One region of the Streptomyces sp. NPDC044984 genome, then DNA from elsewhere that is predicted to be linked to it. Evidence: riboswitches for the same ligand, from Rfam matches in the RefSeq annotation. Region 1 holds a riboswitch; the other holds the start of a gene.

Evidence for each region. Region 1 has a riboswitch for glycine ahead of gcvT (glycine cleavage system aminomethyltransferase GcvT). Riboswitches for the same ligand answer to the same signal wherever they lie in the genome.
Region 2: another riboswitch for glycine. It lies ahead of gcvP (aminomethyl-transferring glycine dehydrogenase); the one in region 1 lies ahead of gcvT (glycine cleavage system aminomethyltransferase GcvT).

Annotation. Positions count from the first base shown of each region.
Region 1 covers NZ_JBEZBE010000003.1:124,278-132,036, forward strand. The annotation lists gene AB0A94_RS04435 (L-serine ammonia-lyase) at 1-415, opposite strand, end outside; gene glyA (serine hydroxymethyltransferase) at 583-1,842, opposite strand; gene gcvH (glycine cleavage system protein GcvH) at 1,858-2,235, opposite strand; gene gcvT (glycine cleavage system aminomethyltransferase GcvT) at 2,351-3,469, opposite strand; glycine riboswitch at 3,639-3,739, opposite strand; gene AB0A94_RS04455 (AAA family ATPase) at 3,963-4,631, shown strand; gene AB0A94_RS04460 (enhanced serine sensitivity protein SseB) at 4,685-5,464, shown strand; gene AB0A94_RS04465 (enhanced serine sensitivity protein SseB C-terminal domain-containing protein) at 5,733-6,482, shown strand; gene AB0A94_RS04470 (ABC transporter substrate-binding protein) at 6,927-7,759, shown strand, end outside.
Region 2 covers NZ_JBEZBE010000016.1:8,238-15,996, forward strand. The annotation lists gene AB0A94_RS18760 (MerR family transcriptional regulator) at 1-650, shown strand, start outside; gene AB0A94_RS18765 (DNA polymerase IV) at 710-2,098, shown strand; gene AB0A94_RS18770 (PRC-barrel domain-containing protein) at 2,109-2,483, opposite strand; glycine riboswitch at 2,599-2,694, shown strand; gene gcvP (aminomethyl-transferring glycine dehydrogenase) at 2,869-5,754, shown strand; gene AB0A94_RS18780 (ABC transporter ATP-binding protein) at 5,804-6,880, opposite strand; gene AB0A94_RS18785 (ABC transporter permease) at 6,885-7,712, opposite strand; gene modA (molybdate ABC transporter substrate-binding protein) at 7,709-7,759, opposite strand, start outside.

The sequences.
Region 1 (7,759 bases):
GCGCGCCGGAGGCGTCGTACGCCCACAGGGTCATGCCGTTGGCGTGGTACGGGAGCGCCTTGCGGCGGTGCAGCACCATGTCGTCGTCGAAGGAGAACGCGATCTCGTGCTCGCCGAGCAGCCGGATCCGGCCGCCGTCCTTGATCTTCTCCACCCGCTCGTCGGCCGACTCCACGTCCACCGTGCGCGGCGAGTCGCCCTCCAGGCCGAGCAGCACCGCCTTGGGCGTGCCGTGGCCGTGGCCGGTGGCGCCCAGGGAGCCGTACAGCTCGGCCCGCACCGAGACGACGGAGTCCAGCAGGTCCTCGTTGCGCAGCCGCCGGGCGAACATCCGGGCCGCCCGCATCGGGCCGACCGTGTGCGAACTGGACGGGCCGATGCCGATCGAGAAGAGATCGAAGACCGAGATGGCCACGGGAGGACTCCTAAGGGTTCGGCGGACGACGCTGTCCACCGGGAAGGGGGTGGTTCAGAAGAGCAAGGGTGACGAATCGTTCATGCGGTGCATGGTGCGGGGCACCGCGCCCACTGACCCAGTGTGCGCGATGCCCCTGATGCCCGTATGTATGAAAGCGTACGAAATTACTTCAGACCGGGGTACAGCGGGTGCTTCGCGGCGAGTGCCGTCACCCGGGCCCGGAGCGCCTCCACGTCGAAGGACGGCTTCAGCGCCTCGGCGATCACGTCCGCGACCTCGGCGAAGTCCTCGGCGGTGAAACCGCGGGTGGCCAGGGCGGGCGTGCCGATGCGCAGACCCGAGGTGACCATCGGCGGACGCGGGTCGTTCGGGATCGCGTTGCGGTTGACGGTGATGCCGACCTCGTGGAGCCGGTCCTCGGCCTGCTGTCCGTCCAGCTCCGAGTCGCGCAGGTCGACCAGGACCAGGTGCACGTCCGTGCCGCCGGACAGCACGTCCACGCCCACGGCCCTGACGTCGTCCTTGACCAGGCGCTCGGCCAGGATGCGGGCGCCCTCCAGGGTACGGCGCTGGCGCTCCTTGAAGTCCTCGGAGGCGCACACCTTGAAGGCGACCGCCTTGGCGGCGATCACGTGCTCCAGCGGGCCGCCCTGCTGACCCGGGAAGACCGCGGAGTTGATCTTCTTGGCCAGCTCGGCCGTGGAGAGGATCACACCGCCGCGCGGGCCGCCGAGGGTCTTGTGCGTGGTCGTCGTCACGACGTGGGCGTGCGGCACCGGGTTCGGGTGCAGGCCCGCGGCGACCAGACCGGCGAAGTGCGCCATGTCGACCATGAGGTACGCGCCGACCTCGTCCGCGATCCGGCGGAACGCGGCGAAGTCCAGCTGACGCGGGTACGCCGACCAGCCGGCGACGATCAGCTTCGGCTTCTTCTCCTTGGCGAGGCGCTCGACCTCGGCCATGTCGACCTGGCCGTCGTCGCCGACGTGGTAGGCGACCACGTCGTAGAGCTTGCCGGAGAAGTTGATCTTCATGCCGTGGGTCAGGTGCCCGCCGTGCGCGAGGTTCAGGCCCATGATCGTGTCGCCGGGCTTGAGCAGCGCGAACATCGCGGCGGCGTTGGCCTGCGCGCCCGAGTGCGGCTGCACGTTGGCGTGCTCGGCGCCGAAGAGCTCCTTGACCCGGTCGATGGCGATCTGCTCGATCACGTCGACGTGCTCGCAGCCGCCGTAGTAGCGGCGGCCGGGGTAGCCCTCGGCGTACTTGTTGGTGAGGACCGAGCCCTGGGCCTCCATGACCGCGACCGGGGCGAAGTTCTCCGAGGCGATCATCTCGAGGGTGGACTGCTGGCGGTGCAGCTCGGCGTCGACCGCGGCGGCCACGGCGGGGTCGAGCTCGTGCAGGGGCGTGTTCAGAACGGACATGCGGCTACGGACTCCTCAGCCGGCGATTTCGGCGTCGTACTCGGCGGCGGAGAGCAGGTCGGCCGGCTCGTCGGTGACCCGCACCTTGAACAGCCAGCCGCCCTCGAAGGGTGCGGAGTTCACCAGCGAGGGGTCGTTCACGACGTCCTCGTTCACCTCGGTGATCTCACCGCTGACCGGGGAGTACAGGTCGCTGACCGACTTGGTGGACTCCAGCTCGCCGCAGGTCTCGCCCGCGGTCACGCTGTCACCGACCTCGGGGAGCTGGACGAAGACCACGTCGCCGAGCGCGTTGGCCGCGTGCTCCGTGATGCCGACCGTCGACACGCCGTCCTCGGCGGCCGACAGCCACTCGTGCTCCTTGCTGTAACGCAGCTGCGTGGGGTTGCTCATGGTCTGGATTCTCCTGTACGGGGGGACTGCTGATGACTGAGGGGACTGCGTGCGGCGCGCCGGTGAGCAGGCACGACGTGCTCACCGGTGCGTGTGGAAGCCGTCTGCGACGGTGTCACTTCCGCCGCTTGTAGAACGGCAGCGCCACGACCTCGTACGGCTCGTGGCTGCCGCGGACGTCCACGCCGACGCCCTCGGTGCCGGGCGCCGCGTGCGCCGCGTCGACGTACGCCATCGCGATCGGCTTGCCCAGCGTGGGGGAGGGCGCGCCGGAGGTGACCTCGCCGATCACCTCGCCGCCGGCCACGACCGCGTACCCGGCGCGCGGGACCCGGCGGCCCTCGGCGACCAGGCCGACCAGGACGCGCGGCGGGTTCTGCCCGGCGCGGGCGGCGGCCTCGGCCAGCGCGGCGCGGCCCACGAAGTCGCCCTCCTTCTCGAACTTCACCACCCGGCCGAGACCGGCGTCGAAGGGCGTGAGGCCGGTGGTGAGCTCGTGCCCGTACAGCGGCATGCCGGCCTCCAGGCGGAGCGTGTCCCGGCAGGACAGCCCGCAGGGGACCAGGCCGGCGCCCTCGCCCGCCTTGGTCAGCGCCTGCCACAGCTCGACCGCGTGCTCGGGCCTCACGAACAGCTCGAAGCCGTCCTCGCCGGTGTAGCCGGTACGGGCGATGAGCGCGGGCACACCGGCGACCGTGCCGGGCAGACCGGCGTAGTACTTCAGGCCGTCCAGGTCGGCGTCGGTGAGCGACGCGAGGATCCCCGGGGACTCGGGACCCTGCACGGCCAGCAGCGCGTACGCGTCGCGGTCGTCGCGGACCTCGGCGTCGAAGCCGGCCGAGCGCTCGACGAGCGCGTCGAGCACCGTCTGCGCGTTGGAGGCGTTGGCGACCACCAGGTACTCGGTGTCGTCCAGCCGGTAGACGATCAGGTCGTCCAGGATGCCGCCGTCCTCGCGGCAGATCATGGTGTAGCGGGCGCGGCCGGGCCTGACGCCCCCGATGTCGCCGACCAGGGCGTGGTCGAGGAGCGCGGCGGCCTCCGGGCCGGTGACGGTGATCTCGCCCATGTGCGAGAGGTCGAACAGGCCGGCCCTCGTGCGCACGGCGTTGTGCTCGTCGCGCTCGGAGCCGTAGCGCAGGGGCATGTCCCAGCCGGCGAAGTCGGTCATCGTCGCGCCGAGCGAACGGTGCAGGGCGTCGAGCGCGGTCCGACGGGGTTCGGTACTGCTCATCGGTCGGTCTCCCAAGGCATGACAGGCGAGGTCGTTTCCTCCCCATCTGTCATCGGAACCTGAGAGGTTCGCCATGACCGCCCACGCAGGGGGCGTCCTGGCTTGCACCTTGGGTGGAGCCACCGGAGCACTGCTGGATGTCCTTCGGCGGCCCGCTTTTCAGATGTGCCTCGCCCGCGCGGTAACGGGGCCTGAGAGATTCAAGGGAGGGACTTGCTCCTTCGGCGCCCCGGCGGCAAACGGTGCCGGGGACTCTCCCGCGCGGATTCAAACGGCCGGTATGCAGTTGGCGCGCACATCATTGCACGCATCGCGGGGCCGCGGCAGGGGGACCCTTCACAGGGGGTGCACAGGGTGTGCGGGCGCCGTCACGGAGGGCCGTGACACGCCTGTTTCGAGAAACGGACGGAAACGACAGACATCCGGCATTACCTTCTCTTTACACTCGGCGGGGATCGGTACTCGTACCCGGCCCCAGGGGAGGACGATCACGGTGAACAGGACCACGGCGTGCGCCACCACCACGGGCGTCGCGCTGCCCCAGCAGCCGGCCGCCCGGGCCCGGGGGGCCCGCGGCGCGCTGCCGGCGCCCGTCGTCCGCGATCTGCGCGCGCGGGCCGGCCGCAGCCCGCGCGCCCTGCTCTTCGGGCCCCGGGACCTCGTCGTGGTCACCGGGCTGCCCGGCAGCGGCAAGTCCACGCTGATGCGGCGCACGGTGCGCGGCACCCGCGTCGACTCCCAGGACACCCGGGACCGCTGGGACCGCCGCATGCCGCGCCTGCTGCCGTACGCGATGTACCGCCCGCTGGTCCGCCTCGCCCACTACGCCGGGCTGCGCCGCGTGCTGCGCGCCGGCGGACCGGCCGTCGTGCACGACTGCGGTACGCAGGCCTGGGTGCGCCGCTGGCTGGCCCGCGAGGCCCGCCGCCGGGGCGCGAGCCTGCACCTGCTGCTGCTCGACGTCACCCCGCAGCAGGCCCTGGCTGGCCAGCGCGAACGCGGGCGCGGCGTCTCGCGCTACGCGTTCCTGCGGCACCGCGCGGCGAGCGAGCGGCTGCTGCGCGCGGTGGAGCGGGGCGCACTGCCGGCGGGCTGCGGTTCGGCGGTCCTGATCGACCGGGACGCGGCGGACGCGCTGCACCGGGTCGGCTTCACGGGCTGACCGGATAGCCTTTCCAGCCACAGCAGTGGCTTCAGGCAGCAGGCGGTAGGCAGATGGACTTCCCGGCGGACTTCCCGGCACAGGCGCACCCCCACCCGCACGGCGGATGGCCCGGCAACGAGCTGGAGGAGGTGCTCTCCGCCTCCCTGGGCGTCCCCTCGGCGGGCGGCAGGATCATCGAGGTGCTGGGCCGCAGCTTCGTCTGGGTACCGCTGCCGAACGGCGGCGGCCCGGACAGCGGCCCGCTGGACCTGCCCACCCTGGAGATCGACGGCCAGGCCTACGTCCCCGTCTTCAGCTCCGAGGAGCAGTTCCGCCAGGTCGTCGGCCCTCACCTGTCGTACACGGTCGCGCCCGCCGTGGAGTTCGCCCGCGGCCTGCCGCCGCAGGCCGGGATCGCGGTGAACCCCGGCGGCGTGGTCGGCATCCCGCTGCCGCCGCCGGCCGTCGCCGAACTGTGCCGGGCCGGACGCACCCTGCTGGACGGCCCGGCGGCAGGCGGCCGGGTCCGGCTGTTCGAGCCCGACTGGCAGGACGACCCGCTGGACTTCCTCGCCGCCGCCTCGGCGGAGTTCGACTCCATCGGCGTGGTGACCACCGCCCGCCGCTGCCTCGCCGCGATCGAGACGGCCGACCCGGTCCTCTTCGTCGGCGTGGAGCTCTCCCGGTGGGAGGGCGACGCCCGCACCCTCCCCCTGAACGCCCTGGGCCGGGCCCTCGGCCGGGCCCCCGCCCCCTGGCCGGTCAACCTCATCGTCCTGGACATCGCCCAGGACCCGGTCGGCGACTGGCTCCGCACCAAGGTCAGCCCCTTCTATCAGCGCGCGCTGTAACCCCCGGGGGCGCGGGGCTGTAGCGATGTGCGGCTCCGCCGCGCGGGCGCGACCAACCCCCTAGGGGCGCGGGGAACTGCGCGAACAACCACAACGCACCCGCACCCGCCGGACGACGCGCGGCCCCGAGCTCTTCCGCGAGTTCTCCGCAATGCAGCCAGGCAGCCCGCCGCACGGCGTCGGCTTAAGCTAGGTCCATCCGCTGGCGAGGTACGGAGGGGCGATACAAGTGAGCGCTGGCACCGCGGCGGCCGGGCAGGTCGAGCACATGCTGCGCCAGGTGACGCCCGGGCGTTACGACGCGTACGAGGCGTTGCTGCGCGCTCTCGCGACCCCCGCATCCGGCCAGGTCTGGATGCTGCTCTGGCACGGCCAGGCCGGCTCCCCGGACGCCCAGTACGGAAACATGGAGGTCGACGGCTTCGGCTACGCGCCCTGCGTCACCTCCGCCCAGGAGCTGTCCGCCAGCGGCTGGAACCGGTCGTACGAGGTGGTCGACGGCCTCGAGGTGGCCCGCGCGCTCTACCCCGACCACTACGGGCTCTGGCTCAATCCGCACGCCCCCGGCGGCGGCGTCGGCATCCCCTGGCTGGACCTGCGCCGGATCGCCGGCGGCCTGGACCACCGGCCCGCCGGACCGCTGCGGCTGTCCGAACCGGCCATCGAGATCCCTCAGTTCTACGCCCTCCTCGCGCAGAACGCCCACCGCACCCCGGCCGTCCGCTCCCTGCGCCGCGCCTGGGTGCAGCCCGCGCTGGGCGCCCCGTACCTCGCCATCGGCCTGGACGTGTACGACGCCTCCCCGCCCGCCGTGGACGCCGTACGCGCGATGATGCAGCAGTCCCTCGGCGCGGTCCCGGACGGACTGCCCGTGTCGACCGTCGCGATGTCCGACGAGCACGACCCGGTCGCGATGTGGCTGCGCGCCAACTCCCGCCCGTTCTACGACCGCGAGGCCCACGGTGCCGCGGCGCCCCCCGCCGCGGCCTACGGCTATCCGCCGGCGCACCGGGGCTGAACCGGCCCGCGCATCGGGGCTGAATCGCCCGCGCACTGAGGCTGACCGGCCCGGACGTCGGCGTGCTGACGGGGTGTCACCGTCCACGAAGTGGACAGGCGCGCGGGCCGGAACCGGCGCGTCCGCTCGGCCCGTCGCGTACCGCTGCCTTCGCGCCAGATTTTCGGCCATGCGCGCTTAGCGACAGCCTGTTGACCGCCTGTCACCTGCGGTTTCACCCGTTCTTCACGCCGTCCGGCGCCACCTGGGCAACCGTCGGAAAGGCACTTCTGTGTCCGGCGGGTTAAATCCTGACGGGGGGACGCCTGAACCGTCCCTTATGTCAACTGTTCAGATCTCAGGTAGGTATCACCGCTATCCGGACTGTTCCTGACACCCTTCGATCGTCTGTAGTGTTCGGCCGGTCAAGATGCATCCACATAGCGGACCCGGAGTGGCCCCAGTATGCGCATATTCAAGTCCCGAGCCGCTCGGGCGATCACGGCCGCGGTGGCGGTCGGTCTGATCGCCACGGGCTGCTCCAGCGAACGGGACGCTGACAACGAAAGCGGCGGCGGCAAGAAGGACACCTTCGTGTTCGCCGGCGCAGGTGACCCGGGTTCCCTGGACCCTGCCCTCGCGAGCGACGGTGAAACCTTCCGCGTGACGCGTCAGGCGTTCGAGGCCCTGCTCGAGCACGAGTCCGGCGGCACCAAGCTGGTCGGTGGCCTCGCCGAGACCTGGTCGAGCAACGACAAGGGCACGGTCTGGACCTTCAACCTCCGCAAGGGCGTGAAGTTCCACGACGGCGAGGCGTTCAACGCCGCGGCGGTCTGCGCCAACTACGACCACTGGTTCAACTGGACGGGCACCTACCAGTCCAGCGCGGTCTCCTACTACTGGCAGACCATCATGGGCGGCTTCGCGAAGAACGAGGACAAGGAGACGCCCGAGGCGAACTACAAGTCCTGCACCGCGAAGGACGAGAACACCGCCGTCATCGAGGTCAAGAAGCCCTCCGCCAACCTCCCCGGCGGCTTCTCCCTCCAGGCCCTGGCGATCCACTCGCCGAAGGCCCTCAAGGAGTACGCGAAGGAGGAGGCGACCGCCAAGGGCGACGCCATCACGTACCCCAAGTACAGCCAGGAGGCCGGCACGGTCGCCGGTACCGGCCCGTACAAGATCACGAAGTGGAACAAGGGCAACAAGGAAGTCACCCTTGAGCGCTTCGACGACTACTGGGGCGACAAGGCCAAGATCAAGAACCTGGTCTTCCGCACCATCGACACCGAAGAGGG
Region 2 (7,759 bases), on a different contig from region 1:
CCCCCGGGCGCGGTTTCGGGGCGGGCGGGCCGTACCCTCCCCAGAGCTCCCGGCTCCGTCCGAGCGGGGGGCATCCCGCGCACGGCGGCGCGATCGACCAGGCTCCGCAGCGACCGACGGCCGTGCCGAGCAGCGGAGGGGCGACATCCATGGCGTCCGAGCAGATCGGCTACCGGGGGCCCACGGCCTGCGCCGCCGCCGGTATCACCTACCGGCAGCTCGACTACTGGGCCCGTACGGGGCTGGTCGAGCCGAGTGTGCGGCCGGCCCACGGATCGGGCACGCAGCGGCTGTACAGCTTCCGCGACGTCGTCGTGCTGAAGATCGTCAAGCGGTTCCTGGACACGGGCGTCTCCCTGCAGAACATCCGCACCGCGGTCCAGCACCTGCGTGAGCGCGGCTTCAGCGACCTGGAGCGCATGACGCTGATGAGCGACGGGGCCACGGTCTACGAGTGCACCTCGCCCGACGAGGTCCACGCCCTGCTCCAGGGTGGCCAGGGTGTCTTCGGCATCGCCGTGGGCGTGGTGTGGCGGGACGTGGAGAGCGCGCTGTCCCAGCTGCACGGGGAGCGCGTCGACACCGGGGAGACCCTGGTCGGGCACAACCCGATGGACGAGCTGGCCCGGCGGCGGAACAAGGCGGTCTGAGGCTGTCCGGGGACGTCCGGGAACGGCCGTTGTCAGTGGCGTAGGGCAGCATCGGAGACGTGAGATCCGCGCCCACGATCCTGCACCTCGACATGGACGCCTTCTTCGCCTCGGTGGAGCAGGCGTCCAAGCCGAGCCTGCGCGGGAAGGCGGTCGTCGTGGGCGGGCTCGGGCCGCGGGGTGTGGTGGCCACCGCCTCGTACGAGGCACGGATCTTCGGCGTCCACTCGGCGATGCCCATGGCGCAGGCCCGGCGGCGCGCGCCGAACGCCGCGTATCTGGTGCCGAGGTTCGCTCTCTACCGGTCGATCAGCGAGCAGGTGATGAGGCTGCTGAAGGCCCTGTCACCACTGGTGGAGCCGCTGAGTCTGGACGAGGCGTTCGTGGACCTGGAGGCCGGCGGTGCGGCCTGGGACGAGCGGTCGGCGCGCCTGGCAGGGGCGAAGCTGCGCGCGGACATACGAGCGGTCACGGGGCTCACCGGGTCGGTGGGGCTCGCGGCCTCCAAGATGCTGGCGAAGATCGCCTCGGAGCAGGCCAAGCCGGACGGACTGGTGCTGATCGAGCCGGGCACGGAGCGGGCCCTGCTGGGGCCGCTGCCGGTCCGCACCCTCCCGGGCGTCGGGCCGGCGACCGGTGATCACCTGCGGCGGGCGGGGATCCACACGGTCGACGAGCTCGCCGAGGCCGGGGAGGACGAGCTCGTACGGCTGCTGGGCAGGGCCCACGGACACGCGCTGTTCGCGATGGCGCTCGCCCGGGACGAGCGGCCCGTGGTGGCCGAGCGGGAGACCAAGTCGGTGTCGGTCGAGGACACGTACGACGTGGACATCCACGACCGGCTGCGGGTCGGTACGGAGGTGCGGCGGCTCGCGGACCGGTGCGTGAGCAGGCTGCGGGCGGCCGGCCTGTCGGGGCGGACCATCGTACTGAAGGTACGCCGGTACGACTTCTCGACCCTCACCCGGTCCGAGACGCTGCGGGGCCCCACGGACGATCCGGCGGTGGTGCGGGAGGCGGCCGCGCGGCTGCTGGACTCGGTCGACACGACGGGCGGGGTGCGGTTGCTGGGCGTCGGGGTCAGCGGGCTGGCCGACTACACGCAGGAGGACCTGTTCGCGCAGGCGGGCGGGCAGGTGGACGACCTTCCGCACGAGGAGACCGAGGCCGCGCCCGCACCTGAGCCGGAGACGCCCGCCGAGCGGCGCTGGCCGGCGGGGCACGACGTACGGCACGCCGTGCACGGGCCCGGATGGGTGCAGGGCAGCGGGCTGGGCCGGGTCACGGTGCGCTTCGAGACACCCGACTCGGAGCCGGGCCGGGTGAAGACCTTCCGCGTCGACGACCCGGCTCTGCAACCGGCGGAACCGCTGCCGCTGGTGTCCCGAAGACCCGGGGAGACCGAGGGCGCGGGGGCCGACGGAGGGGTGCGGGCGGAGGGCGGGTGAGCGGGGCGGATCAGGACGGCCTGTCGTTCCCGGCGAGTTTGCCGAAGTCGCGGTCCGGGAGGGGAGGAGGAGCGGCGAGGTCCAGGCCGTAGTGGTGGTAGAGCTGGAGTTCCTGTTCGGGGGAGAGGTGGCGGCCCACGCCGAAGTCGGGGGCGTCCTTGATGAGGGCGCGTTCGAAGGGGACGTGGAGGGCGCCGTCGACGAGGTCGCTGGGTTCCAGGGGGACGAAGGCGTCCCTGCTGAACAGGCCGGTGCGTATCGCCGCCCACTCCGGTACGCCGGTGGCGTCGTCGAGGTAGACCTCGTCGATCGTGCCGATCCGGGTTCCGTTGCGGTCGAACGCCTTGCGGCCGATCAGGTGGCGCGGATCGATGTCAGTCTGCACAGGCCCTCCACTGGTCGCAAACTCATCCGTAAGCACTACAGAACGGCACAATCGGCTGGACGGCCACTCGGAGGTTATTGGTGTGGTGCTCGCTGGTACGCTGGCAAACGGCTGCTGACCCCGTGCGGGAGAGCCCTCCGGACACCATCGGAGGCGCCGAAGGAGCAAATCCTCCCCGGAATCTCTCAGGCACACGTACCGCACGGACGAGGTCACTCTGGAAAGCAGGGCGGATGTCGACGGCTTCCGCTCTCACCGACGGTGAAAACCGGGCGCCTTCGGGCCGTCCGGTGAAGCTCTCAGGTTGAGATGACAGAGGGGGAGGCCGTCCGGGCACCCGCGCCGTGGTGCCCCTCGAAGGTCGTCGGACCAGGAGGCCTCCTCAATGACCGCCCCTCGCACTCCGCTCTCCGAGCTCGAACAGGGAATCCCCTTCGAGCAGCGCCACATCGGCCCCGACCACGAGGCCCGGGCCAAGATGCTCGCCCAGGTCGGCTACGGCTCGCTGGACGAGCTGACGGCCGCCGCCGTGCCGGACGTGATCAAGAACGCCGACGCGCTGGACCTGCCGGGTGCCCGGAGCGAGGCCGAGGTGCTGGCCGAGCTGCGCGCGCTGGCCGACCGCAACGAGGTGCTCGGCTCCATGATCGGGCTCGGGTACTACGGGACCTTCACCCCGCCCGTCATCCTGCGCAACGTGATGGAGAACCCGGCCTGGTACACGGCGTACACGCCGTACCAGCCGGAGATCTCCCAGGGACGGCTCGAGGCGCTGCTGAACTTCCAGACCGTGGTCGCCGAGCTCACCGGCCTGCCGACCTCGGGGGCCTCGCTGCTCGACGAGGGCACCGCCGCCGCCGAGGCGATGGCGCTGTCCCGGCGCATGGGCAAGAACAAGAAGGGCCTGTTCCTGGTCGACGCGGACGCGCTGCCGCAGACCATCGCCGTGATCGAGACCCGCGCCGAGCCGACCGGCGTCGAGGTCGTCGTCGCCGACCTGAGCGAGGGCATCCCCGCCGAGGTCGCCGGGCGCGAGATCAACGGCGTGCTGATCCAGTACCCGGGTGCCTCCGGTGCCGTGCGCGACATCAAGCCGGTGATCGACCAGGCGCACGAGCTCGGCGCGCTCGTCACCGTCGCCGCCGATCTGCTCGCCCTCACGCTGCTGAAGTCGCCCGGTGAGCTGGGCGCGGACATCGCGGTCGGCACCACGCAGCGCTTCGGTGTGCCGATGGGCTTCGGCGGGCCGCACGCCGGCTACATGGCCGTGCAGGAGAAGATGGCGCGCAGCCTGCCCGGACGGCTCGTCGGCGTCTCCGTCGACGCGGACGGGAACAAGGCCTACCGTCTCGCCCTCCAGACCCGTGAGCAGCACATCCGCCGCGAGAAGGCCACCAGCAACATCTGCACCGCCCAGGTGCTGCTCGCCGTCATGGCCGGCATGTACGCCGTCTACCACGGCCCGGAGGGGCTGCGGCTGATCGCCCGGCGCACCCACCGGTACGCCACCGTCCTCGCCCAGGGGCTGCGGGACGGCGGAGCCGAGATCGTGCACGGCTCCTACTTCGACACGCTGACCGTGCGCGTCGCCGGGCGGGCGGCGGAGGTCGTCGCCGCCGCCCGCGACAACGGCGTCAACCTGCGCCCGGTCGACGCCGACCACGTCTCGATCGCCTGCGACGAGACCACCACCCGGGAGCGGTTGGCCGCCGTGTGGAGCGCCTTCGGCGTCGAGGGCGACGTCGAGGCCCTGGACGCGGTCGCGCAGGACACGCTGCCGGACGCCCTGCTGCGCACCGACGAGTACCTGACCCACCCCGTCTTCCAGCAGTACCGCTCCGAGACCGCGATGCTGCGCTACCTGCGCCGGCTGTCCGACCGCGACTATGCGCTGGACCGCGGCATGATCCCGCTGGGCTCCTGCACCATGAAGCTCAACGCGACCACCGAGATGGAGCCGGTCACCTGGCCCGAGTTCGGTCAGCTGCACCCCTTCGCGCCCGCCGAGCAGGCCCGGGGCTACCTCACGCTCATCCACGAGCTGGAGGACCGTCTCGCCGAGGTCACCGGCTACGACAAGGTGTCCCTCCAGCCCAACGCCGGCTCCCAGGGCGAGCTGGCCGGTCTGCTCGCCGTACGCGGCTACCACCGGGCCAACGGCGACGAGCAGCGCACCGTCTGCCTCATTCCGTCCTCCGCGCACGGCACCAACGCAGCCAGCGCCGTGATGGCAGGCATGAAGGTCGTCGTCGTCAAGACGGCCGACGACGGCGAGATCGACGTCGCGGACCTGCGCGCCAAGATCGCGCAGTACCGCGACGAGCTGTCCGTGCTGATGATCACCTACCCCTCGACGCACGGCGTGTTCGAGGAGCACGTCGCCGACATCTGCGCCGAGGTGCACGAGGCCGGCGGTCAGGTGTACGTGGACGGCGCCAACCTCAACGCCCTGGTGGGGCTGGCCAAGCCGGGCCACTTCGGCGGTGACGTCTCGCACCTGAACCTGCACAAGACCTTCTGCATCCCGCACGGCGGCGGCGGCCCCGGCGTCGGCCCGGTCGGCGTGCGGGCGCACTTGGCGCCGTACCTGCCGAACCACCCGCTCCAGCCGGAGGCCGGTCCGAAGACCGGCGTCGGGCCCATCTCGGCGGCGCCGTGGGGCTCGGCGGGCATCCTGCCGATCTCCTGGGCGTACGTCCGTCTCATGGGCGGCGAGGGCCTGAAGCGGGCCACCCAGGTGGCCGTGCTCAGCGCCAACTACATCGCCAAGCGCCTGGAGCCGCACTACCCGGTGCTCTACACCGGCCCCGGCGGGCTGGTCGCGCACGAGTGCATCATCGACCTGCGCCCGCTGACCAAGGCGACCGGCGTCAGCGTCGACGACGTGGCCAAGCGGCTGATCGACTACGGCTTCCACGCGCCGACGATGTCGTTCCCGGTGGCCGGCACGCTGATGATCGAGCCCACCGAGTCCGAGGACCTCACCGAACTCGACCGGTTCTGCGAGGCGATGATCGCGATACGCGCGGAGATCGAGAAGGTCGGCTCCGGCGAGTGGCCCGCGGACGACAACCCGCTCCGCAACGCCCCGCACACCGCCGCCGCGCTCGGCGGGGAGTGGGAGCACGCGTACGACCGCGCGGAGGCCGTCTTCCCGGCCGGGGTGAGCGCCGCCGACAAGTACTGGCCGCCGGTGCGCCGCATCGACCAGGCCTTCGGCGACCGCAACCTGGTCTGCTCCTGCCCGCCGCTGGACGCGTACGAGGACTGACACACGCCGAAGGGGGCCCCTCCACAGGGGCCCCCTTCGGCGTGTGCGGCTACGCCGGGTACGCGTGCGTCTGCGTCGCCTTGACCGTCGCCCAGACCGTCGCGCCCGGATGCAGGTCGAGTTCGGCCGCGGCGACCGTGGTGAGGTCGGCGGCCAGGGCGAGTTCGCCGGTGAGCTCCGCGCGGACCCGGTCCCCGTGGGTCTCCAGACCGGCGACCGCGCAGCGCCAGAGGTTGCGGGCGCTGGAGCCGGTCGGCCGGTCCCGGTACAGGGTGACGGCGCCGGGCGGGAACGCCACGAAGGCGGGCCCGGAGAGGCCCTCCGTGGTGTTCACGGCGGGGCCCGCGTCGAGCCGCACCGTGTGGCCGTCGGCCTGCCCGCGGTACAGGTTGAGGCCGACCAACTGGGCGATGTACTCGGTGCGCGGGTGGCGGGCGATGTCGGAGGGCGTGCCCTCCTGCACGATCCGGCCCTGTTCCACGACGACCAGACGGTCGGCGAGCACCATGGCGTCCAGCGGGTCGTGCGTGACCAGGACGGCGACGGCCTCGAACGCCGCCAGATGACGGCGGAGCTGCGCGCGCACCTCCAACCGGGTGCGGGCGTCCAGGGCGGCGAGCGGTTCGTCCAGGAGCAGCAGCCGGGGGTGGGTGGCCAGGGCGCGGGCGAGGGCCACCCGCTGGGCCTGGCCGCCGGACAGCCGCCGGGGCTTGGCGCCCGCGTGCTCGGCCAGACCCATGCGGTCGAGCCACTCGGCGGCCCGGGCGCGTGCCTCCGCCTTGCCGGCACCCCGGCAGCGCGGCCCGAAGGCCACGTTGTCGAGCGCGGTCAGGTGCGGGAAGAGCAGATAGTCCTGGAAGACGACGCCCACCGGGCGGGACTCCGGCGGGGTGCGGCGCAGATCCGCGCCGTCCAGCCGCAGATGCCCGGCGCCGAGCGGGGCGAGGCCCGCGAGTGCGCGCAGGGCGGTGGTCTTGCCGGCCCCGTTCGGTCCCAGCAGGGCGACGACGTCACCGGGCGCGGCGGTCAGCGCGATGTCCAGGCGGAAGGAGCCGCGGTCCACGACGAGGTGCGCGTCCAGGCCCTCGGCGGCGGCGTCGGGCACGGTTCCGGGACTCTTCGGCATGGTGTCAGGCGGTCCTCATCCAGCGGTCCCGCAGCCCGGCCAGTACGGCGATGGACACCGCCAGCAGGACCAGGCTGAGGGCGATGGCGGCGGCCGGGTCGTTCTGCAGGGCGAGGTAGACCGCGAGCGGCATGGTCTGGGTGCGGCCGGGGAAGCTGCCGGCGAAGGTGATCGTCGCGCCGAACTCCCCGAGGGCCCGGGCCCAGGCCAGTACGGCACCGGCCGCGACGCCGGGGGCGATCAGCGGCAGCGTGACCCGGCGGAACGCGGTGAAGCGGGAGGCGCCCAGGGTGGCGGCAGCCTCCTCGTAGCGCGGGTCGGCGGCCCGCAGCGTGCCCTCGACGCTGATGACGAGGAACGGCATCGCCACGAACGTCTCGGCGAGGACGACGCCCGTGGTGGTGAAGGGCAGGGTGACGCCGAACCACGCGTCCAGCCACTGGCCGACGACGCCGTTGCGGCCGAGGGCGAGCAGCAGGGCGACACCGCCCACCACCGGGGGCAGCACCAGTGGGAGCGTCACCAGGGCGCGGACCAGGCCGCGGCCGGGGAAGTCCGTACGGGCCAGCAGCCAGGCCAGCGGAACGCCGACGACCAGGCTCAGCGCGGTCGCCGTCGTGGCGCACAGCAGCGACAGCCGCAGCGCCTCCCACACCTCGGGGCTGGTCAGCTGCTCGGGGAGGCTGCGCCAGGGGGCGCGCAGGAGGAGGGCGAGGAGGGGCACCAGGAGGAACGCCAGGCCCAGGAGGGCGGGCGCGAGGAGGGCGAGGGGGACACCGCGGCCGGGGGCGCGGGGGCGTGCCTTCCGAGGCGTTTCCCGGCCGGTGGTCATGGCTTGAGGAATCCCGCCCCGCTCAGTACCTTCCGGCCCTCCGGCGA